3 regions of the Paraburkholderia sp. RAU2J genome follow, and region 3 is predicted to be linked to each of the others. Evidence: riboswitches for the same ligand, from Rfam matches in the RefSeq annotation. Region 3 holds a riboswitch; each other region holds the start of a gene.

Region 1 (7,841 bases), on a different contig from region 3:
ATTCGAGTACAACATTCCGGCCGCCGCGTTCGCACCGAGCCTCGGCACCAGCGAGAACTGGCTGTACGGCGCGTGGCTGAAGACGCACAACGCTACCGGCTGGAACGGCGAAGCGATCGCATCGTACTATGACGTGTCGAACAGCGTTGCACGCACCGCCAACGCTGGCGGACCCGGCAACGGCCCGGGCGTCGTTACGTTCGGGGACGGCACCGGCTGGAAGACGCTGGACCTGAAGACCACCTACACACCGGCGACGCCGCAGGCAGGTTTCTGGAATCACGCCCTCACGTTCGGATATCACTACGACAACTATTTCCTCGACAACGAAACCTTCAACACCGCGGCATGGCGCGACGGTTCAGCTAGCAGCTTCGCCAACGCGTTCAAGGGCCGCACACAGACTCAGGCTGCCTATGCGCAGGACGCGTGGCGCTTCCTGCCGCGCTGGAAATTCGTCTACGGTGTGCGCTATGAGGACTGGCGCGCCTACGACGGCTCCCAGTCGCTCAGCGCGACGACTCTGCCTTATGCCGGGGCCGACCAGCATCATTTTTCACCGAAGGCGTCGCTGTCGCTCGACGTCACCGACGATCTGACGCTGCGTGCGTCGATTGCTCGCGCGTACCGTTTCCCGACAGTCGGTGAACTGTTCCAGGGGAAGATCAACGGTTCGTCGATCATCAACAACAACCCGAATCTGCAGCCCGAGGACGACCTCTCAAAAGAGTTGACTGCGGAATGGGCACACTGGAACGGTTTGTTCCGGCTGTCGCTGTTTCAGGACGATGTGAAGAACACGATTTTCAGCCAGACCGACACGACCGTGATTCCGAACATCACGAACTTCCAGAACATCGGCAAGGTGCGCTCGCGCGGCGTGGAAACCAGCTATCAGGGGCAGGATGTGTTCGTGCGCGGCCTTGACCTGATTGCGAACGCCGCGTACACGCAGTCGAAGATTCTTGCCAATGCGCAGAACCCCGCGACGGTAGGCAAATACTTCTACCGGATTCCGCTGTGGCGCGCGAACGTTGCCGCCACGTATCATTTCGACGCCCGTTCGGCGCTGACGCTTGCGGTGCGCTATTCGGGGAGGCAGTACAACACGCTGACCAATACCGACTCGAATCCGGACGTGTTCGGCGGGACGAGCTCGTACACGGTTGCGGATGCGAAGTTCACGTTCCGGCCGACAAAGCTGAGCGAGATCGGCGTGGGCGTCGACAATATTTTCGACTCGCGCTACTTCGTCTATCACCCGTACCCGGGCCGCACCTTCTATGTCGAAGGCCGGCTGCATCTGTAAAGGAGGGGGTATCTCATGTCCACTGCCGCAACCGACTCGCGTTCGACACCGGGCACCGCCGCAGCTGCGAGCCGCAGCTATCGCACGCTGTGGCGCTGGCATTTCTATGCCGGTCTGTTCGTGATGCCTTTTCTCGTGGTGCTCGCATTGACCGGCACGCTGTACTGTTTTCAGCCGCAGATCGAGCCGCTGCTGTATCCGCACAGGCTGGTGGTCGAGCCGCGCGATGTAACGCGCCTCGGCGAAGATTCGTTGCTGGCGAACGCGCGCCTGGCGCTGCCAGCGGACTCGCTAGCAATGACCGCGCGCATCTCGTCGCGCGCAGATCGCAGCGTGGAGTTCATTTTCCGCCAACCCGATGGCGAAAAGCAGAGCATCTACCTGAATCCGTACGACGGCACGGTGCTCGGCACGCTCAGTGTCGACCAACGCTTCATGCAGATTGACCGGATGATTCACCGCAAGCTTCTGCTCGGCAAGCCGGGCGAACTGCTGATGGAACTCGTTGCGTGCTGGACGCTCGTGATGATCGGCACCGGTATCGCGTTGTGGTGGCCGCGCGCGGGCACGACGCTGCGTGGCGCGCTCGTGCCAAGCTTCGCGCTGCGCGGCCGACCGCTGTGGAAAAGCATGCACGCGGCGCTTGGCATCTGGCTCGCCGCAGGCGCCCTTGCATTCGTCGTGACCGGCTTGCCATGGACGGGCTCATGGGGCAAGCATTTCAAGTCGCTCTCGGCAAGTCTCAACCTCGGCTCTCCACCGGGCTCGTGGGGCGGACTGCCGCTACACTCGATACTGCCGGGGGGTGCCGCTCAACTCGCAGCCGTGGTGGGCAACGCGGCCGATAGCCAGGAGGCTGGCATGGATTCGATGCCCGGCATGACGATGGATGACCTGCCGCTGCCGCAGATACCGTGGGCCGCGGGCGCAGCGACGGTACCGCAGTCGCAGGATGCCGCCCCCACGGTATGGACACTCGGCCGCGTCGTGGCGCAAATGCGTGCGCTCGGTCTGCCCGATGACTACGACGTTGCGTTGCCCGCCTCCGCCAGCGGCGTATATACGGTGTCGTATTTCCCGCCGGACCCGAAGCTCGAGCGCACGGTCTATATAGACCAGTACAGCGGCGCGATCCTGAAAGATATCCGCTACGGTGATTACGGCGCGGTGGGAAAGGCGGTGTCATACGGCACGTCGCTGCACATGGGTCGCTACTTCGGCCTCGCCAATCAGATTGTTTGCGCGGCGCTCTCGCTCGGCCTCGCGACGCTTGCCTTCACTGGGCTGTGTGATGTGGTGGAAACGCCGACCGGCGGGCAGGCTTGGGGCGCCCGGACGTGATCGCGCAGTGGTGCCAATGCGCGGCTGGAAGCTCGGGCTCGCGGCGCTCGGCGTGGTGTTTCCATTGATGGGCGTCACGCTCATCGCGGTCTGGCTGGCCGACCGCATGCTATCTGGCCGCCCGCTCCAGCCGCTGGCGGACTGAAGACGCAGTGCAACCCTGTACCCAGGAGATCAACATGAAGCCCACACTCAAATTCATTCTGTTTGCCGCGCTTTGCGGTTGCGCGGGAGGTGCTGCAGCGGCTCCCGCATCCGTGATGGTTTCCGACTGCTGGATACGCCTGCTGCCGGGCGACTTACCATCGGGCGGCTATTTCAGCGTCATGAACATGAGCGGGAAGCCGATCGACCTGACCGGCGTGCAAACTGACGCGTACGGCATGGCGATGCTTCACCAGACGCAGAGCAACGGCAGCACGTCGAAAATGGTGATGGTCCATAAGGCAACCGTGCCTGCGAACGGCACGCTGTCGTTCACACCGGGCGGATACCACGTGATGCTGGAACAGCCGAAAAAGCCGCTCAAGGTGGGGATGTCGATTCCGTTCACCTTCACATTCAGCGACGGCGAGCAGGTGAAGGCCGAGTGCGAGACGAAAAGTCCTGCGACCATGGGTCACTGAGCTGGCCTTCGCTCGGCGCGCGGTCCGGTTGAATACCTGACGCGCACCGCAAGCCGGAATTCCGACCGGGAGCAATGTATGCGTGCTATCGACCTCCTGTTGCGTGCGACATTCCATCTGATTGTGGGCGCCATGCTGGCCGTTGTGCTGTGGGGTTTCTGGATCGTGTCACTGACGGGATCTTCGGGCGCGGCAGACGCGCCCGTCGTGCAGATTCTTCGTCCCTGTCCTTGCATGGCTACGGCCCGACCGGCGAATCCCGCTGCCCGCACCTGAACTGCGAGCCGTGCCCGCGCCTTCGTCACGAGCGCCTGATCAGGATGCCCGTGAGGGAAGCTGTCCGCGCCAGTTCTGCGCGATAATCGGCGGTGCAATGGCTGCCGCAAGGCATTAATAGGGAATATGGTGAGGCGACTGCCAAGGCCATAGCTGTGCCCGCAACTGTAAGCGCGAAGTCCGACATCATGAAGCCACTGGGCAACCGGGAAGGCGACGCCGGACGAGGATGCGTAAGCCAGGAGACCTGCCGCGCCCGGGACGCAAACGCGCCCGGCTCAAGCTACCCGTACCGGGTGGTTCAACTGGCATGCGAGGAATTCATGCAACAGCGCTACCTTTCCCATCTTTTCGACGACGGTCCACATGCGCTACGCAGCAAGGTCATCGGGATCCTTTCGCTGCTCGTCGCAGCTAACATTGGTATCTGGATCTGGGCGCTGACCGCGCTACATGGCCGGCCGGCGCTGATCGGCACGGCGTTGCTCGCCTATACGTTCGGCTTGCGTCACGCGGTCGACGCCGACCACATTGCAGCGATCGACAACACCACGCGAAAGCTGATGCAGGGTGGCAAACGGCCGGTTGCCGTGGGGTTTTTCTTTTCCCTGGGCCACTCCACGATCGTCATCGCGCTGTCGATTGCCGTTGCGTTCGCGGCCGTTACGCTGAAAGCACGCTTCGAAGACATTAAAGCGATCGGCGGCATTATCAGCACCTCCGTCTCAGCAGGTTTCCTGCTGGTGCTGGCAATTGTGAACGTGATGATTCTCGTGTCGGTCGTAAAGACTTTTCGCCGTGTGCAACGAGGCGAGCGCCTTGTGGAAGAAGATCTCGACATGCTGCTCAACAAGCGCGGCATCCTTTCGCGAATCTTTCGCCCGCTGTTCCGGCTCGTCTCGCGTAGCTGGCATATGTATCCGATCGGCTTCCTGTTCGGGCTGGGCTTCGATACCGCCACGGAAGTCGCGCTATTCGGCATTTCAGCCGCTCAGGCCGCCAACGGCATGTCGCTCGCGACGATCCTGATTTTCCCGGCGCTTTTCACCGCTGGCATGTGCCTGATCGATACCGCCGACGGTGTGCTGATGCTCGGCGCCTATGGCTGGGCGTTCATGAAGCCGATCCGCAAGCTGTACTACAACATCACCATCACGTTCGTGTCGGTAGTCGTGGCCATGTTGATCGGCGGCATCGAAGCGCTGGCGCTGATCGCTGACAAACTGGACCTGAAGGGCGGTTTCTGGGAACTCGTCGGCACCGCGTCGGACAATTTCGGCTTGCTCGGCTACGCGGTAATTGGCGTCTTCGTCGTCAGCTGGTTGGCCTCTGTACTTTTCTACAAGCTCAGGCGCTACGACGATTTGCCTGTCAATATCGGCTGATCGAGAATGTTCGGACGCGTTGATGGTCCGAGGCAAAGTGCGGCCGATCGGCACCATATGATGGCGTGCGAAGCGCTCGTGGATATTGGCTGAGAACGTGTCCACGGCTTCGACAGCCAGCGATCACTCGCACGACAATGACGGTCCCGGAAGAGCCTGAACGTGTCGGGCATTGGGCATTGAACGGATGCGCTTCTGACACCAGCCGATTGAGGCGCGCACCCGCATCGAAGCCGGAATTACGGCACACCACGACAACTCGGGTCTTTGTGCCCTGAATGTCTCGTTATGGTTGGGGTTCGGCCGCTCCTTCTTCGCGGTTAAGTGACTGCTGAGGGTCGACACGGGTCCTTGCTTCTTGTTGGATGATCGCGCGGCGGATCAACACTCAGGCGGCAGGCCGATCGTCAGTATTATTCCTTTGTCGTTTTCGGTTGTTGAGGTTGATGCTGCGGGTCAGGTCCGCGTTGCGTCGGAGCCCTTGTACATGCGTCCGGGGGCGATACATAGCGCACGTCGTCGCAGCAGCACGCATAGACCGGAAATCCGTACACGTTCGTGCGGATGATAGTCGTTGGCCCGTGCAGCGGGCACACCGCTTTCATGGCGCCTCCTGAGACTCACCTATGAACTGTCTATGGTACCCGCGGCCCGTCACTTCGACACGGCCAAACACCGGTTCGCGCGTGCGGCAGCTGGTTTTCCCGAGCGACGGTGCGCGGCCAACTCCAGCCGTTCGCCATGGCGCCTGCCCGGACTATCGAACGTCGGCTTTACTCATTAGCTGCCCGTCTGAGCCGGTGACTATGTTTTACCGAGGCAGTTTCTCGGGACACTTCGTGCAAGTAAAGAGCCGAGCACGAATATCTGCGCCGCTTCGCCCGCGACGCACTATGAGTTGTCCCGTGCATTCTGTCGGGAGGCGCCTTCGAGACGAGGGCTACCATTCTCGCCCGCAGACGCCTTCGCAGGTATGGTCCACGCCCTGGAGCGATTGCGCGAACGTTCGCAAGATATGCCAACTCCGAGGAGCGCAACTGAGTAAATTAACGTATAGCCAAATCCGCCCAGCATGAAGCAACAAGACGCCAATGCGGCTGGCGTAAGAATCCAGCGCTGATAACCGCGCGCGATCTTGAAGAAGCAGTAGATGCAGACGAGGTAAAGCACAAGGAAGTTCTGATTCGCAAGTAGCACGAGAACAGTAAGATGAACATGAAAGAACGCTACGGCGAGGAGAACGCCGAAGAAGCACGCGGTCAGCAGGAGTAACGCATTGCGCGGCACACCACGTTTATCGAGTTCGGCGAAGAGCGGGGGAAGGAGACCGCTGCGTGCGGCGGCGTAGTACAAGCGACTCGCGCCAAAGATCCACGCGTTCGCAGTGGCCAGGATCACCACCAGCGTGACCACGAATAGGGCCATGCGCCGGTCTGGAGAAACCAGGTGTGCCAGACCTTCTGTGGTGTTGACTCGAGAAGTCCCGATGGAAGCGCCGTTCACGGTTGCTGCCAGGATGAAATACAGTCCGATCACCACAAGGAAGGACAGGAAATACGCTCGGCTGATGGACGTTTTCGGATCCTTGAATTCCTCGAGTCCGAATGAAACATTTTCCCATCCAAGAAACGCCCAAAAGACCAATGCGACTGCCTTCCACAGCCTTCGTAGATCTATATCCGCCCAGTGCGGACTTATCCAGAGTTCGACACCGGATCGAAGATCGGATGTGTGCATCGCACCGAGTAATAACACGGTGGCTGTGATCATGACGAGTGAGACCGTGTTCACAAGCGCAGCGGCACGGACGCCGCTCAGATTGATGCAGATCGGGCCGACCAGGAAAGCTATCGATAGCGGGAGCAGCATCGTACGATCGATTCCGAAGACAACCAGCGCGTAGCTAGCGCCGATCATCGCCTGAGCGGGAAGGACGAGTGGCAAGGTCCCGCATAAGACGGCGGCCACAGCATATTCGCCAGGTCGTCCAAGCGCCGCCTCGGCATACCGAGACAGGCCTCCGGCGGAAGCATATCGGGTGCCCAGAACGGAGAATATGCACAGTAGCGGGAAGCATAAAATCGCGCAGGTGAGCCAGGCAATCGCTGCTATTTGTGGCGAACTGATTTGCAATGCCAAGCCGGGAAGTCCAAAGAGGCCCGAGCCGACTACCATGCCGACGGCAAGAACAGTGCCTGTGAATACTGAGATCTGACAGCGCAGGTTATTCATATTGTTCCTTGCGGGCGCTTAGTGCCCGGTTGCCGCCGCGAAGCACGAATACCGGATTCGCGATATCGCGCCGATGAGCGCAATGCGATTGCCATTTGTTCGCAGGTTCGCGAATAGCACGCTTCCCTGGGCCGCTCGATTGCGGCGTTTTAACGCTAAAAAAATGGCGGATCGGGTGTAGTGACTTGCCTATACTTCCGGACGCAAGTCCGATCCGAAACTCCCATTTTGGGGGGATGACGATGACAAGAACCGAGAGCGTTTATGCGGCAATTCAGCACATTTACGAGGCGATGCTTTCACCCGACGAGTGGGAACTTGCTTTAGCGAGCATGACCACTGCAGTCGGCGCAAGCAGAGGCTTGTTGGTAGCGACCCAACATGGTGCGGCGACGCTTTCGGTGTCTACCGGATTCGATCCGACACGCGGGCGCCCAACTCGCGTTCGTTCTGACTAAAAGTAGCTGAGTTCATCGCCCGATTTACCCCCAGCGCTGGGGGTTTAATTGATAGCGACGCACAAATTTGAATTCTTACTTCTGGGATATTCGCCAGCGGGCATACGGCCACGCGGCAAGTCGTGGAATGAATCCGCCGGGGCCGCCGATTGATGTTGTCTACGGGGTACGCACGCCATGTCGAGGACTTCAAGCACAAAGCTCGGAGCACACA
Region 2 (7,841 bases), 410 kb from region 3:
TCGCGAGCAGATGCCCTTCGACTTGCGCACGGTATTCACCCGGCGCCTGCCACAACCCCCGCTGCATCGCTTCGAGCAGACGCTCGCAGACCGAATGCAACGCATGCGGGTTGTGCCGCTGCAAGAACCCGCGGGTATTAGCGTCGTTCAGATAAGCATCGGCGACGAGTGCATATTGATGATCTGCGATCACCCGCGCGGTCGCATCGTAACCGTACAGATAATCGACGGTTGCGGCGATCTCTGCCGCGCCCTTATAGCCGTGGCGTTTCACGCCATCGATCCACTTGGGATTGACCACACGCGAACGAATCACGCGCGCGATTTCCTCATGCAGCGTGCGCACTCGCGGCGCGCTCGGGTTGCTGTGATCGGCGTGATACACGCTCGGCTGAGTGCCAGCCAGATGTCGCACCGCCGCGACCATGCCGCCCTGGAACTGATAGTAGTCGTTCGAATCGAGCAGGTCGTGCTCGCGGTTATCCTGGTTCTGCAGCACCACGTCCAGCGCGGCGAGGCGCGCACCGAACGCATCGCGCGCTGCTTCGCCCGCGTGCTTCTGCGTGTACGCGTAGCCACCCCACGCCTGATACGCGTTCGCGAGATCGGCGTCGGTCTGCCACTGCTGCGAGTCGATCATGTCCTGCAGACCCGCGCCATACGCGCCGGGCCGTGCGCTAAACACGCGCCAGCCGGCGCGCCGGCGCGCCTCGGCAGCGTCCATGCCGCGCGCGATCAGCGCATCGCGCTCGCGCCGCACGCGCGCACGAATCGGATTCAGCGCTTCGGGTTCGTCGAGTTCGGCAACGGTCTGCACGGCGGCGTCGAACAGGTGCATCACGTTCGCAAAGGCGTCGCGGAAAAAGCCGGACACGCGCAACGTGACGTCGATTCGGGGACGGTCGAACGCTTCGATCGGCATGATCTCGAAGTCGGTCACGCGATGGCTGCCCGGCGCCCACTTCGGCCGCACGCCGAGCAGCGCGAGCGCCTGGGCGATGTCGTCGCCGCCGGTGCGCATCGTCGCGGTGCCCCACACCGAGAGTCCGATCGCGCGCGGATAATCGCCCTTGTCCTGCAGATGCCGCTCGAGCAACTGCTGCGCGGATTTCAGTCCGAGCGACCACGCGGCTTGCGTCGGCACCGCGCGCGTGTCGACCGAATAGAAATTGCGGCCGGTGGGCAGCACGTCGGGCCGCCCGCGCGACGGCGAACCGCTCGGCCCCGGCGGCACGAAGCGCCCTTCGAGGCCGCGCTTCAGATGCAGCATTTCCTGTGGACCGCAGGCGTCGAGCCTCGGCAGCACGTCGTCGCGCAAGCGCTCGATGACCTGCTCCGCTTGCGGCAGCGTACCGGCTGGCGTTATCGCGCGTGATATCCCGCCGTGCAACTCGCTCAGATCGCCCCGGTCGCCGCACACGCCGCTCAACATGTCCGCCGCCAGCAACTCGAGCCGTTCGCGCGTGTCGCCGCCATGCCGCCACGGCGCATCGCTCACCTGCTGCAACACATCCGGACGCGGGCCGTCCCACACCGCCGACCAATCCACCGACAGCGGATCGAACAGATGATCTATCCGCAGATCGCGCGCCAATGCGTCGATCAAGCCGGCTTTAGCGCCTTGCCCGTCGCCGACAGGAAAGCGCCCCAACGCCAGCAACGTGTCACGCCGTTGCACGCCGTCGGGCGATTGCCCGAACGTATGCAAGCCATCGCGAATCTGCGCTTCCTTCAGTTCGCACAGCCACGCGTCGACGCGCGTGAGCAGCGCGTCCTCGTCATCCTCGCCGCTCGGCTCCGCGAGACTCAGCTCCTCATGCAGCTTGTGCTCGACGATCGTCGCCAGAATGCTGCGCCGTAGCAGCTTCGAGCGGCGTGGATCGACCATCAGCGCTTCATAGTATTCGTCGACCTGACGCTCAAGATCCTGCAACGGCCCATAACTTTCGGCGCGCGTGAGCGGCGGCATCAGGTGATCGATGATGACCGCCTGGGCGCGCCGCTTGGCCTGGCTGCCCTCGCCCGGATCGTTGACGATGAACGGATACAGATGCGGCATTGGCCCGAGGATCAGATCGGGCCAGCATGCGTTGCTCAACGCGACGCTCTTGCCTGGCAGCCATTCGAGATTGCCGTGCTTGCCGACATGCACGACCGCGTCGATAGCGAACTGGTGACGCAGCCAGAAATAGAACGCGAGGTAGGCATGCGGCGGCACCAGATCGGCGTCGTGATAGCTCGCATAGTCGCCTTGCTCGCGCGAACGCGCAGGCTGGATGCCGACGAACACCTGCCCACACCGCCAGCCCGCGATCATGAAGCGGCCGCGCCGCAGCGTCGGATCCTGCTCGGGCGTGCCCCAGCGCGCATTCAGTGCTTGACGCGCGCCGGCGGGCAGCGCGTTGAAATGTGCGAGATAGTCGTCGAGCGCGAGGCTTTGCAGCGCGGGCCGCAGATCGCGCATCACCGGATCGTTGGTTACGCCTTGCGTGAGCTTCTTCAGCAGCGCATCGCCATCGGCGAGCAATTCGTCCGCGAGACGATAGCCCTCGTCGCGCAGCATCGCCAGCATGCCGACCACCGACGCCGGTGTGTCGAGTCCCACACCATTGCCGATGCGCCCTTCGCTCATCGGATAGTTGGCGAGAATCAGCGCGAGTTTTTTGTCCGCGTTATCGAGTGAACGCAGACGGCACCAGCGCCGGCTCAGTTCGGCGAGAAAGCCCACACGTTCGAGGTCCGGCTGATAACGCACCACGTCGACCTGGGTGTGCACACAGCGATACGCGAGCCCCTTGAAACTGATCGCGCGCGTGATGATGCGCCCGTCCACTTCCGGCAGCGCGATATGCATGGCGATATCGCGCGAATTGAGGCCGTGGTTGTCCTTGAGCCAGTCGTCGCGATTGCCGCCGCTCAAAATCACCTGGAACACCGGCGCGTCGCCGGCCAGCGCGAGCGGCGCGGGGTCGTCGATCGCGGACGCGGCGAAGGCCGTCGTGTTCAACACCAGCGCGACCTCGTGTTGCGCGCATAGCGTCTGCACGACGTCGCGGCTCATCGCATCTTTCAGCGACGTGATCGCGATCGGCAACGGATTGAGGCCCTGCGCTTCGAGCGCGTCGATCAGCGCGTCGAACACCGCCGTGTTGGCCGCCTGCAGATGCGCCTTGTAGAACAGGATCGCCGCGATCGGCGCGCCGGCTTGCCAGCGCGCCTGCCAGTCGGCGACGCTCGGCACGTCGTGCCGCGGATGATAGAGCGCGGCGGCCGGCAACGCGCGCGGCGGCGCAGGCTCGCGCCCCCAGCCGAACGCGCGGTGCGCGATGCAGCGCAAAAACGCCTCGGCGTTTTGCGGCCCGCCTTCACGCAGATAGCGCCAGAGCTGATGACACAGATCGGCGTCGGCGGTGCTGCGCGCGAGCAGGTTCGGATCTTCCTGCAAGTCGCCGGAAAACATCGCGAGCGTCTGCTGTTTGCGCTCCGCCAGCGCGACCACCTGCTCGATGCCGTACGGCCAATACGCTTCGCCGCCCAGGTGATCGACCACCACCACGCGCGCGTGCTGCAGCACATCCTCGAGATAGAAATCGACCGAGGCCGGTTGCCGCAGATACGTGACGTTCGCGAGCCGCACGCTGGGGAAGCCCTCGCCCAGCCGCGGAAACACACTCGCGAGCAGCGACAGCGTGGTGTCGGCGGAACTGAGCACGACGATGTCGGCGGGCTGCTGATCGATACGGATCACGCCCTGCGTATCGTCGACGAAACCGCCCGGCGTCGTGCGCAGCAGATGCATGAGTGCTTACGCCTCGCTGGCCGCGGCGCTCGACGACACGACGCCGAGCGCCGCGTCGAACGCGCGTTGCAACGCGGTCTGGTCGAGATCTTCGCCGATCAGCACGAAGCGGCTTTGCGTCCCTTCGCCGGGCTGCCAGCGTCGATCGAAATAGCTGTCGAAGCGCCGGCCCACCCCCTGGATCACGAGACGCATCCGTGCGCCCGGCAATGCGGCGAAGCCTTTCACGCGGTAAATCGTGTTCGCTTCGACGAGCGCTTGCAGCGCGGCGATCACCGCTTCGCGCGACGGCGCGCTCGCCTGCACCACCACCGAATCGAATTCGTCATGGTGGTGATCGGCATCCTCGGCGGAACCGTGATGATCGTGGCGCAAGTGGATCGTTTCTTCCGATGCCGCTTCGAGACCCAGCAGCGTATGCAGATCGAGCTGGCCCATTTGCGCGCGCACGATCTTCACCTGCGGCGCAATCTCTTCGCGGATCACCGCTTCGAGCGCGCCTTGCTGCGCGTCGTCGAGCAGGTCCGTCTTGTTCAGGATCACGAGGTCGGCCGACGAGAGTTGATCTTCGAACAGTTCGTGCAGCGGCGACTCGTGATCGAGATTCGGATCGGCCTTGCGCTGCGCGTCGACGGCCACGGGATTGTCGGCGAACTGGCCGCTGGCGGCAGCCGGGCCGTCGACGACCGTGACGACCGCATCGACGGTGAAGCTGTTCCTGATCTGCGGCCAGTTGAACGCCTGCACCAGCGGCTTGGGCAACGCGAGACCGGAGGTTTCGATCAGCACGTGATCGATCTGCTCGCGGCGCTCGACGAGCTTTTCCATCACGGGAAAGAACTCTTCCTGCACGGTGCAGCACAGGCAGCCGTTCGCGAGTTCATACAGTTGCCCTTCGGTTTCGACGCCGTTTTCATCGCAACCGACGCCGCAGCCTTTGAGGATTTCGCCGTCGATGCCGAGCTCGCCGAACTCGTTGACGATCACCGCAATGCGCTTGCCGCCCGCATGCTGAAGAATATGCCGCAGCAGCGTGGTCTTGCCGCTGCCGAGAAAACCCGTGACGATGGTGACGGGGATCTTGCGCATTTGAGTTTGCATCGTGTGGTCCATCCGTAGGCGTTGCACGGGGCCGCCGGTACGTTCGCGCGTCTGTCTGCATGGGCCGGCCGAGCGGACACGCACGAGGCGCACGCGCTGCCAAAGCCGGCTCGATCACAACACACGGGGACGAACGGCGGCGTCGCCGCGACAACGGTAAACAGAAAGCGGGTGTGAGGTCAATAACGCGCCGTCGCATCCCCGCGACGGGCATCCTGCGTATTCTGGCCGGTATCCGGGCTGGCGAAAGCGCCGCTTCCCCTTCCCGGACGAGTGATTTCTCGCCCAGTGGTGATATGCCGACGCGGCCTTGCGCGTGGACATCGAAGCCGGCTCCGCAGCGTCGGTCAATCCAGTCGACGCCACTTTTCGCTTACCGTTGCGGGGGCAGCACAGGTTGACCCGGTCCAATGCAGGCGGGCACCCTGTTTCCCGTTTAACTGCATGCGCACGAGCGCGCACACGAGCACCAAAGTGCGTGCGAGTGTAGGCCGGCGGCTCCGCGCCGTCAAGGAAACGCCGGCCGCAAGCGCTTATCGGACGGGGTGCCATGTGCTGTCGTATGCGCGCGTTTGGTGCCCGCACATGCGTTCGCGTGTGCAGTTAAACGGGAAACAGGCAGCGCGTCATGTGCTCAACCTGTGCTGTCCCCGCAACGGGCATTTACGTGAAAACCCCTATCCCTTGGAAGCCTTGTCAGGCAAGGGTTCCAGCCAGATGCGCTGGAGCCCTGCGGGGCGACTACATTGCCGTGGGGAGCGAGTGGGGAAGTTGCGGGATGTTTGCGGAAAGAACCCCGGCCGTCTGGGGGAATTCGTAAAGACCACTTGCCATTGGCGGCGGTTATGAAGCTGGGTCACCAGACACGCGCGAACGTCACAGCGGGCCGGATTCCCAGCGGGAAAGTACATCACTCGTCATCGTCTGCCCGGCGAGGCCAGTTGAGGGACGGCGGACGATTTTCCGGTTTCACAATTACCGGACGCAAGACAACTCCCGGACTCTTCTCGGCTTCGACAACATCGGCATTTACATTTCAGATTCGTCCGACTTCCAAAAAGGGGACGCAGCAGTAGCCTCTTGGATCCATTGTCCAGGAGGAAATTTAGCGAATGCCAACGAATCAAATCAGCGACGCCGTGAGCCTGTGATGCTCAACAGGAATTGTCCACGACGTCGTCTGGCCAGACAGACCGCGCGTCTGTCGAAAAACCGTGCGCTTTTGCTCGGCCTCCTCACGCTACTGTCTGGCGGCGTGCCAACGTATGCGGCAGGCCTGCTGCAACTGGCTGACGACGCATTCTCCAACGACGCCAAACTTGCGAGCGCCGAAGCGGCCTATCGGGCAGGACTTGAAAAGGAACCCGAGGCGCGCGGCGCGCTACTGCCTCATCTTTCCTTTACGGAATCCACATTCAGGAACACCGTCAATGTTCCCGGCCAGCCTGCGGCCGGCTATTCGACGGTCGGGTCAACGCTGTCGCTGAACCAGTCTGTTTTCAAGTGGGACGACTGGCAAATCTATCAGCAAAGCAGGCTATCCGTGATGGCGTCCGGCCTCGCCTTCGCAAGTGCAAAACAGGATGCGACACTTCGTGTGTCGCAGGCATACTTCGACGCGCTGGGCGCTAAGGACACTTTCCTGCTGGCCCAGGAGCATCAGCGTTCAGTCGCTGAACAACTGGCGCTCACACAACGAACATTCTCGCTAGGCGCTGCCACCGTCGTTGACCTTGATGAAGGACAGGCAGCCGCGGACGCTGCCGTGGCTGACCTTGCACATGCACAAGGCGACCTCGCGACCCGATACGCCGCCCTGCAAAAGATAGTGGGGCATCCTGTCGATGGCCTGGACCCACTCAATGACGATGCGGCGTTATCGCTTTCCATATCTCAGCCAATCGAAAACTGGGTGTCGGATGCCGAAACGTCAGGGCTGGACGTCAGACAGCAGCAGATCGCCCTTGAGATTGCACGACGCGAAATCTCGAAGGTCAATGCGGGATTCATGCCGAGCATATCGATTGTCGGCAATGTCAGTCACGGTAACGCGGCATTCATCAACGGACAGACAAACTTCAATACCGGCGCGAACCGGGCAACGTCCGGCGAAGTGGGAATTCAGATCAGCATTCCCCTGTTCGACGGATTCTCCACGACGAGCAGAAAGCGCGAGGCGCTCGCACTGCGCGACAAGGCAGACCACGATCTTGAAGACGCGCGCCGTTCGGCTGCGCTGGATGCGCAACAGGCGTTCTTTGGTGTGCGTGATGGACTGGCGCAGGTTTCCGCGCTTCGCACCGCGCAGCGGTCGGCTGAGACCGCCCTGCGTTCGAATCGCAAGGGCTTCAAGGTGGGTGTGCGGATCAATGCAGATGTCCTGAATGCCGAGGACAAACTGTTCAGCACCCGGCGCGATCTTTCAAAAGCGCGCTACGACACACTGATGCAATTTCTCCATCTCAAGGCAAGCGTGGCCCAGCTCGACGGCACGACGCTCGCGCAACTCGTCGGCAGCAGCGACGGGCAACCCGAGCAGCCAAACAAATAAAAAGACCTTCATGTTTCATGCAATCAAGCGACACGCGTGGTTTGCCGCGCTGTTTGGTGTTGCCAGCAATCTGCTGGTTCTCGCCCCCACGTTGTACCTCTTGCAGGTCTATGACCGCGTGTTGCCAAACCGAAGTCTGGAAACACTCGCCATGCTGATGGCTTTCATGGTCATCGCATTGCTGATGATGCTGGCCGTCGATGTGGTGCGCAGTCGCCTGTTGAGCGACCTCGGCCGGCAGCTTGCTGACCGCCTTGACCGGCTCTCACTGGCCGCGCGAATCGAAGCGCATGCGCGGCGCGTTCAATCGCCCGACATTGCAACGGCGCAGGACGTCGCTGCATTGCGGGCCTTCCTCTCCGGATCAGGGATCACCGCGTTTCTGGATAT
Region 3 (7,841 bases):
CGCGCCGCGAGGATGCGCGAGCGTGCGGTGTCCGGCTGCGCATCGAGACAGCGCACCGTCCAGAACTGCCGCGGCGGAATCTCGTCGAGATGTGCGAGCGGCTCGCGGCCTAGCGTGAAGAGCGGCCGCCTGAACGGCGCGAGCGCGCCGATCAGTTCGTTCCAGTCGTCGACCATGCGCCAGTCGTCGCCGGCTTGGCTGCGCCAGCCCGGACGACGCAGCGCCCAGCATGGCACGCGTGCCGCGCGGCACGCGTCGACCGCGTTCGCACTGATGCGCGCGGCGTACGGATGCGTCGCGTCGATCACGAGGCCGATCCCTTCGTTTGCGATGTAACGTGCGAGGCCCTCGCTGCCGCCGAAGCCGCCGACGCGCAGCGTGCACGACAGATCGTCCGGCACCTTGCCGAGACCCGCGAGACTGTACACGTGCGCGGTGCCGAGTTGGCGCGCGATCTTCAACGCGTCGCCGGTGCCGCCGAGCAACAGGAGCCGCATCATCGCGCCGCTCCAATCACATTGCCCTGACGGTCGATCGCGAACATCTCGACATTCACCTGCGGCGGCACGATCGCGCGCGCCACTGCCAACGCATGCCCGCAGACGATATCGGCAAGCGGCACCTGCTGCGCGTGTGCGAGCGCCACCGCCTGCTGACTCGTGTTGGCCGCGCGAATCGCCGCCTGCAGTGCGGCATCGGCGCCCTGCTCCGCGGCCCATGTCGCGAGCCGTTCGAGATCGATGCTCGAATGGCGGCTATGCAAGTCGAGATGGCCCGCGGCCAGCTTGCTGAGTTTGCCGAAGCCGCCGCACACGCTGAGCCGGTCGACGGGCGCGCGTTTCATATGCTTGAGCACCGCGCCGACGAAGTCGCCCATCTCGATCAGCGCGATATCCGGCAGAGCATAACGCGCGCGCATCGCGTCTTCGCTCGCGTTGCCCGTGCAGGCGGCCAGATGCGTGTAGCCGTTCGCGCGCGCAACGTCGATGCCCTGATGGATCGACGCGATATACGCGGAGCACGAGAACGGCCGCACGATGCCGGTAGTGCCGAGAATCGACAGGCCGCCGAGTATGCCCAAGCGCGGGTTCATCGTTTTCAGCGCGAGCTCCTCGCCGGCTTCGACGCCGATCGTCACTTCGAAGCCGCCGCCATACGCGTGCTCCGCAGCGAGGTCGGTCAGATGCTCGGCCATCATTTTGCGCGGCACAGGATTGATCGCGGGCTCGCCGACCGGCAGCGTGAGGCCTGCGCGCGTCACCGTGCCGACGCCCGGTCCGGCGCGAAAAATGACGCCCGGCTCGGGGATGAGGCGCACGCGAGCGAACACGAGCGCGCCGTGGGTCACGTCGGGGTCGTCGCCGGCATCCTTGATGGTGCCGGCCTCAGCACCGTCGGCGAGCAGGCGGCAGAACACGAGCGGCATCGGCACATGCTGGCCTTTCGGCAACACGATCTCCGCGACCTCGCTGACCACGCCCGCGAGCAGCAGACGCGCCGCCGCGAGCGACGTCGCCGTGGCGCAACTGCCGGTCGTGTAGCCGCTACGCAGCGGCGCGACGTGTTCGGGAGATTCTTCGCGCATTACGGTTGGTGGGGTGAAGCGGAGTGATGGGCGGCGGTGCTGTTCGTGCTGTTCGTGCTGTTCGTGCTGTTCGTGCTGTTCGTGCTGTTCGTGCTGTTCGTGCTGTTCGTGCTGTTCGTGCTGTTCGTGCTGTCTTCGACCTTCGCATCCTTCATTGCAATTTCACCGCTGCCACTCTCCGTTGCCCGCAGGCCGTTTGCCTCGCCATTGCCGCAAGCCGCCTTGGTCACTTCGAGCAACGTGATCGGCAACGTCTGCCGCCACGTATCGAAGCCGCCGAGCGGTTGCGCGTCCGCGAGCGCGATACGCGTGAGCGTGCCGCCAAACCGCTCGCGCCACCCAACCAGCGCCGCCTCGCCCTGCAACGTGACGGCATTGGCCACCAGTCGTCCACCGTCACGCAATCGGGCCCAACACGCGTCCAGCACACCGGGCACCGTCACCCCACCGCCGATGAACACCGCATCCGGCACCGGCAACCCATCCAGCGCAGCAGGCGCGCGGCCCGCGACGAGTTGCAGCCCAGGCACGCCCAGCGCATCGCGATTGTGTTCGATGAAGCGCTGCCGCTCCGCATGCGCTTCGATCGCGATCGCGCGGCAAGCGGGATGCGCGCGCATCCATTCGATACCGATCGAGCCGCTGCCCGCGCCCACGTCCCACAGCAATTCGCCGGGCGTCGGCGCGAGGCGCGCGAGCGTGATCGCGCGCACGTCGCGCTTGGTCAACTGACCGTCGTGACGGAATGCGTCGTCGGGCAAGCCGCAGGTCAGCGGCAGACGCGGCGCGCCTGCCGTCGCCCGGCATTCGAGCGCGATCAGATTCAGCGCGGCGACCTCGCCCGCGCTCCACTGATCCGCGCGACCGTCGATGCGGCGCTCGCGTTCGCCGCCAAGATGTTCGAGCACGCTCATGCGCGTCGCGCCGAAGCCGCGTGCGTTCAGCACACCGGCAAGCGCCGCGGGCGTGCGCCCGTCCGCGCTCAGCACGAACACGCGCGCGCCGTCGTGCAGATACGCGTTCAGCGCCGCCAACGGACGGCCCACCAGCGACACCGTCGCGACGTCCTGCAACGGCCAGCCGAGCCGCGCAGCCGCCAGCGACAACGACGACGGCGCAGGCAGCACGCGCAATTGCTCCGCGGGCAACTGCCGCGCCAGCATCGCGCCGACGCCGAACAGCATTGGATCGCCGCTCGCCAGCACGCACACGGCACCGTCGCGTTCGGCGAGCAGCGGGGCGAGATCGAACGGACGCGGCCACGCGGCGCGGCGCGCGGCGAGGCGCGCGGGCAGCATCGCCAGATGACGCTCGCCGCCGTACACCACCGACGCCGTCAGCAACGCACGCCGCGCGGGCCGTCCCAAACCGGCGAAGCCGTCATCGCCAATGCCCACCACGGTCAGCCACGCCGGCATGCCACCATCCTCATTCTGAGTCTTCAATCAATGCGCCGCGCCACGCCGGTCAAAGCGTCCAGCCTCGTTGCGCGGTTCGAAAAAAGGCATAATACAGCCGCCGGTGCCCTTCCGGGCCGAAGAGGGAACACAGTGCCACTGTGGCTGCCCCCGCAACTGTATGCAGCGAGTCCGCCTGCGCTACGCGCCACTGGTTTGACCGGGAAGGCTGCGGTGGACGATGACCTGCCAGCCAGGAGACCTGCCGGCGAGACTGTTCGTGCCAGCCAACATCGGGCGGGGTGTACCGATGCCGCAGCAATCCGCCTCGCGGCTTGCTCGGGCCGTCGCGCGACGCTAAACCGGTGTCCGTCTTGACTCAAGCTTCGCCCTCCACTGCTTTGCCCCACGCGGCTTCGACACCGCGCCCCTCGGCGTGTCCGGGGCTGCTGCGCATCGTTGCCGCGCGTGATGGTGGCATCTGCCGGATCAAGCTGCCAGGTGGCGAGTTGAGCGCGGACGAGGCGCGAGTGATCGCCGATGCGAGCACGCGGCACGCGGCCGGCGTGATCGAGCTGACCAATCGGGCGAACCTGCAGGTGCGTGGCGTGCGCACGGGGCATGAAGCCGCGTTGATCGCGGCGCTGGTCGAGGCCGGGCTTGGGCCGATGACGAAGCCTCGGGCAGGCGCGAACGCAGCCAACGCTGTGGACGCAGCCGAGATTTCGAACACCGCTACGGCGAGTGTCGCCGACATATCAGATGCACCGAACGCCACCGACGCTTTGAATGCCGTGGCCGTGAGCGCCGCGGACGACGTGCGCAACGTGATGATCAGCCCCGCAGCGGGACGCGATCCGTTCGCGTTGATCGACACCGCCCCGCTATGCGCGGAATTGCTCACGCTGCTACAAAGCGAGACGCGCTTTACGGCGCTGTCGCCGAAATTCGCGCTGCTGCTGGATGGCGGCGAACGTCTGGCGAGGGTCGATCATCCACACGATGTGTGGCTCGCGGCGACTTCGAGCCGTGACGGTGTGCGGTTCGTGTTCGGGTTGGCGGGGTGTCCTTGTGTCGAGGTGGAGGAGAACGCAAACGCGGTTACGGACGACGATGCTGGTGCTGGTGCTGATGTTGGCGTAAAAGCGAACGCGGCTACGAACGTGCGAACCACCGCGGCTGCGGCTGTTGTCGTTGCTGCCCATGCACTTTCGGCTACGCTGACCGGCAGCACGGTCATGCGGAATTCACGCACCCGCTCCACGCACACCCACGACCACCGCCCCTTAGCCACCGTCCTCCCCTCACAAGTCCCCGCGCTCGTGCGCGCGCTGCTGCACACGTTCCTCGACCTCGCACCAGCCGACGCCCTCCGCATGCGCGACCTGCTCGCCACGCATTCCGCCGACGCGCTGTTGCAGCACGCCCAACGCTACGTCGACTTCCCGCTGTCACGCGACGCCCTGCTCACCGAATGGCGCCGCAGTACCACAGCCGATGCCGCGCTACGTCTCGGCGCGCACGCTCAACGCGAGGCCGGCATGTGGCACGTGGGCGGCCAGCCGCCGCTCGGCCGCCTCGACGCCGCCGCGCTGCACGGCCTCGCCGCGCTCGCGCAACGCCACGGCAACGGCACGCTGCACGCCACACCCTGGCAAAGCGTGCTGCTGCCCGACATCCCGACGCACGCACTGCCCGCCGCGCTGGCCGAACTGAGCGCCCTCGGGCTCGCCTGCGATCCCGCACAACCCATCACGCGTTTGATCGCGTGCGCCGGTTCGAGCGGTTGCGCAAAGAGCCTCGCCGACACCAAAGCCGACGCGCTGCGCCTCGCCGCCCGCCTGCCCGCCAATGTCGACGTGCACCTGAGCGGCTGCATGCGCTCGTGCGCCGCCGCGCATTGCGCGCCGTACACGCTGCTGGCCGCCGCGCCCGGCCTCTATGACCTTTATCGACGCAACGGCGGCGCCGGCTTCGGCCACTGCGTCGCGCACCAACTAACGATCGCACAGGCCGCCGACCTGCTCGCCCACCTGTCCCGGAGTGACACAGATGCTTGATTACATTCGCGACGGTCAGGAGATCTATCGCCAATCTTTCGCGACGATCCGCGCGGAAGCCGACCTGTCGCGCATCCCCGCTGACCTCGAAAAACTCGCGGTGCGCGTGATCCACGCGTGCGGGATGGTCGACGTGATCGACGCGCTGCAGTTTTCCGCGCACGCAGGTGCGGCAGGCCGCACGGCGCTCGCGCAAGGCGCGCCGATTCTGTGCGATGCCGGCATGGTCGCGCAGGGCATCACACGCGCGCGGCTGCCCGCGAACAACGACGTGATCTGCACGCTCACGCATCCGGACGTGCCGGCGCTCGCGCGCGAAATCGGCAATACGCGCTCGGCCGCCGCGCTCGAATTGTGGCGTCCGCAACTCGCCGGCAGTGTCGTCGTGATCGGCAATGCGCCGACCGCGCTGTTCCATCTGCTCGACATGCTCGATGCCGGCGCACCGAAACCCGCGTTGATTCTCGGTTTTCCGGTGGGCTTCGTCGGGGCGGCCGAATCGAAAGCGATGCTCGCCGCGGACAGCCGCGGCGTGCCTTACGTGGTGGTGCACGGCCGGCGCGGCGGCAGCGCGATGGCCGCCGCCGCCGTCAACGCACTGGCCACGGAGGTCGAATAAATGAGCGTGCAAGGACGACTGCTCGGACTCGGCGTCGGCCCCGGCGACCCCGAACTCATCACACTGAAGGCGCTGCGTCTGCTGAAGGCGGCGCCGGTGGTCGCGTACTTCGTCGCGAAGGGCAAGAAAGGCAACGCGTTCGGCATCATCGAGGCGCATTTGCATGAGGCTCAGGCGCATCTGCCGCTCGTCTATCCGGTCACGACCGAAGCGCTCGAACCGCCGCTCTCGTACGAGGCGATCATCGCCGACTTCTACGACACCGCCGCCGAGATCGTCGCCGGCCATCTCGATGCGGGCCGCGACGTCGCCGTGATCTGCGAAGGCGATCCGTTCTTCTACGGCTCGTACATGTATCTGCACGACCGGCTCGCGGCGCGCTACGAGAGCGAAGTGGTGCCCGGCGTGTGCTCGATGCTCGGCGGCGCTGCGGTGCTCGGCGCGCCGCTCGTGTATCGCAATCAGAGTTTGTCGGTGCTGTCGGGCGTGCTGCCCGAGGACGAGTTACGCCGCCGTCTCGCCGATGCCGACGCCGCCGTCGTGATGAAGCTCGGCCGCAATTTCGACAAGGTGCGGCGCGTGCTCGGCGAACTCGGCCTCGCACAGCGCGCCCTGTACGTCGAACGCGCGACGATGGGCAATCAACGCATCGTGCCGCTCGCCGAAGTGGACCCGATGGCGTCACCGTATTTTTCGCTGCTCGTCGTGCCGGGGAAAAAATGGCAAGGATGAGCGCGCCCGCGATCGTGATTCTCGGCGCGGGGGCGTTGGACACCGCGCGAAGGATTCAGGCGTTGTATGCCGAGGGTGCGGCTGCTGTGGATCGTGCCGCTGGCGCAGGCTGCCAGGTGCACGGCTTGCACGCACGCGTCGAAGCCGACGTGTCCTACACCGAACTCGGCGCGCATCTGCGTGAACTGTATGCGCGCGGCACGCCGATCGTCGCGTTGTGCGCGGCCGGCATCGTGATTCGTTGCGTTGCGCCGCTGCTGTCGAACAAGGGCGTCGAGCCACCCGTGCTGGCCGTCGCCGAGGACGGCAGCGCGGTCGTGCCATTGCTCGGCGGGTTGACGGGCGCCAACGTGATGGCCCGCGAGATCGCCGCCGTTTTGGCGGTGCCGCCCGCGATCACGACGAGCGGCGAGTTGCGCTTCGGCACCTGCGTACTCAATCCGCCCGACGGCTACATGCTGGCCGATATCGGGCAAGGCAAGCGTTTCGTATCGGATCTGCTGGCGGGCGAAAGCACGCGCATCGAAGGCGATGCGCCTTGGCTCGATGATGCGCATTTGCCGCGTTCCGCTTCGGCGCGGCTCGCGATTCGCGTGACGCCGCACGCGTGGGATGGGCGTGAGGACGAGTTGGTGATTCATCCGCGTTGCGTGGTCGCGGCGGTGAGGGGTGCGGGTGCGGGTGCGGGTGCGGGTGCGGGTGCGGGTGCGCAGATCGTCGCATGCGTGCGCGAGGCACTGGGTGCCCACGGTCTCGCTCCGCTGTCGCTCGCGGCGCTGCTCGCCTCATCCGACGACATGACGGACCCGGCGCTTGCCGAAGCCGCCGCAAGTTTCAACGTGCCGTTGCGCTTCGCGCAAACCGGTCCCGACGGTGACAAGTCGCCTGCCGGCCTGTTACATGCCGCACTGCGCATCCCCTGCGAAACGCTGCACAACGACACCTCCGCAGGCGTTGCCCTGGCATTGGCGCCGCTCGCCATCGACCCCGGCACGATTGGCCGCGCGCGCGGCCGTCTGACGGTGATCGGCCTCGGCCCGGGCCGTGCCGACCTGATGGTGCCCGCCGCCCGCACGGCGCTAGACGAAGCCACCGATATTCTGGGCTACGACACCTACGTGAAAATGGCCGGCCCGTTGCGCGCCAATCAACGTGTTCACGGCACCGATAATCGCGAGGAAATGCAACGCGCGCGGCACGCTTTCGAACTGGCGGGCGCGGGAGGGTCGGTGGTGATGGTGTCGTCGGGGGACCCTGGCGTGTTCGCGATGGCGGCCGCGGTGCTCGAGGCACTCGACGCATCGCAAGACGCGGCATGGGCTGCGGTCGAACTGACGATCGTGCCGGGCGTGTCGGCGGCGCTCGCGACCGCCGCGCAAGCGGGAGCGCCGCTCGGTCACGACTTCTGCATGCTGTCGCTGTCCGATAACCTGAAGCCGTGGACGATC

The links. Region 3 has a riboswitch for cobalamin ahead of B0G69_RS26585 (oxidoreductase). Riboswitches for the same ligand answer to the same signal wherever they lie in the genome.
Region 1: another riboswitch for cobalamin. It lies ahead of B0G69_RS40180 (HoxN/HupN/NixA family nickel/cobalt transporter); the one in region 3 lies ahead of B0G69_RS26585 (oxidoreductase).
Region 2: another riboswitch for cobalamin. It lies ahead of cobW (cobalamin biosynthesis protein CobW); the one in region 3 lies ahead of B0G69_RS26585 (oxidoreductase).

What each region holds. Positions count from the first base shown of each region.
Region 1 is NZ_RBXG01000004.1:485,117-492,957, reverse strand. Features, by position in the region: gene B0G69_RS40195 (TonB-dependent receptor) at 1-1,309, shown strand, start outside; partial or broken gene B0G69_RS40190 (PepSY domain-containing protein) at 1,325-2,795, shown strand; gene B0G69_RS40185 (copper chaperone PCu(A)C) at 2,830-3,276, shown strand; cobalamin riboswitch at 3,634-3,822, shown strand; gene B0G69_RS40180 (HoxN/HupN/NixA family nickel/cobalt transporter) at 3,876-4,937, shown strand; gene B0G69_RS40170 (APC family permease) at 5,829-7,169, opposite strand.
Region 2 is NZ_RBXG01000002.1:1,622,401-1,630,241, reverse strand. Features, by position in the region: gene cobN (cobaltochelatase subunit CobN) at 1-3,799, opposite strand, end outside; gene cobW (cobalamin biosynthesis protein CobW) at 3,806-4,900, opposite strand; cobalamin riboswitch at 5,109-5,389, opposite strand; gene B0G69_RS24775 (TolC family outer membrane protein) at 6,051-7,451, shown strand; gene B0G69_RS24770 (type I secretion system permease/ATPase) at 7,462-7,841, shown strand, end outside.
Region 3 is NZ_RBXG01000002.1:2,036,414-2,044,254, forward strand. Features, by position in the region: gene B0G69_RS26570 (cobalt-precorrin-6A reductase) at 1-500, opposite strand, end outside; gene B0G69_RS26575 (cobalt-precorrin-5B (C(1))-methyltransferase) at 497-1,585, opposite strand; gene cbiE (precorrin-6y C5,15-methyltransferase (decarboxylating) subunit CbiE) at 1,585-3,003, opposite strand; cobalamin riboswitch at 3,088-3,267, shown strand; gene B0G69_RS26585 (oxidoreductase) at 3,357-5,042, shown strand; gene B0G69_RS26590 (precorrin-8X methylmutase) at 5,035-5,661, shown strand; gene B0G69_RS26595 (precorrin-2 C(20)-methyltransferase) at 5,662-6,393, shown strand; gene cobJ (precorrin-3B C(17)-methyltransferase) at 6,390-7,841, shown strand, end outside.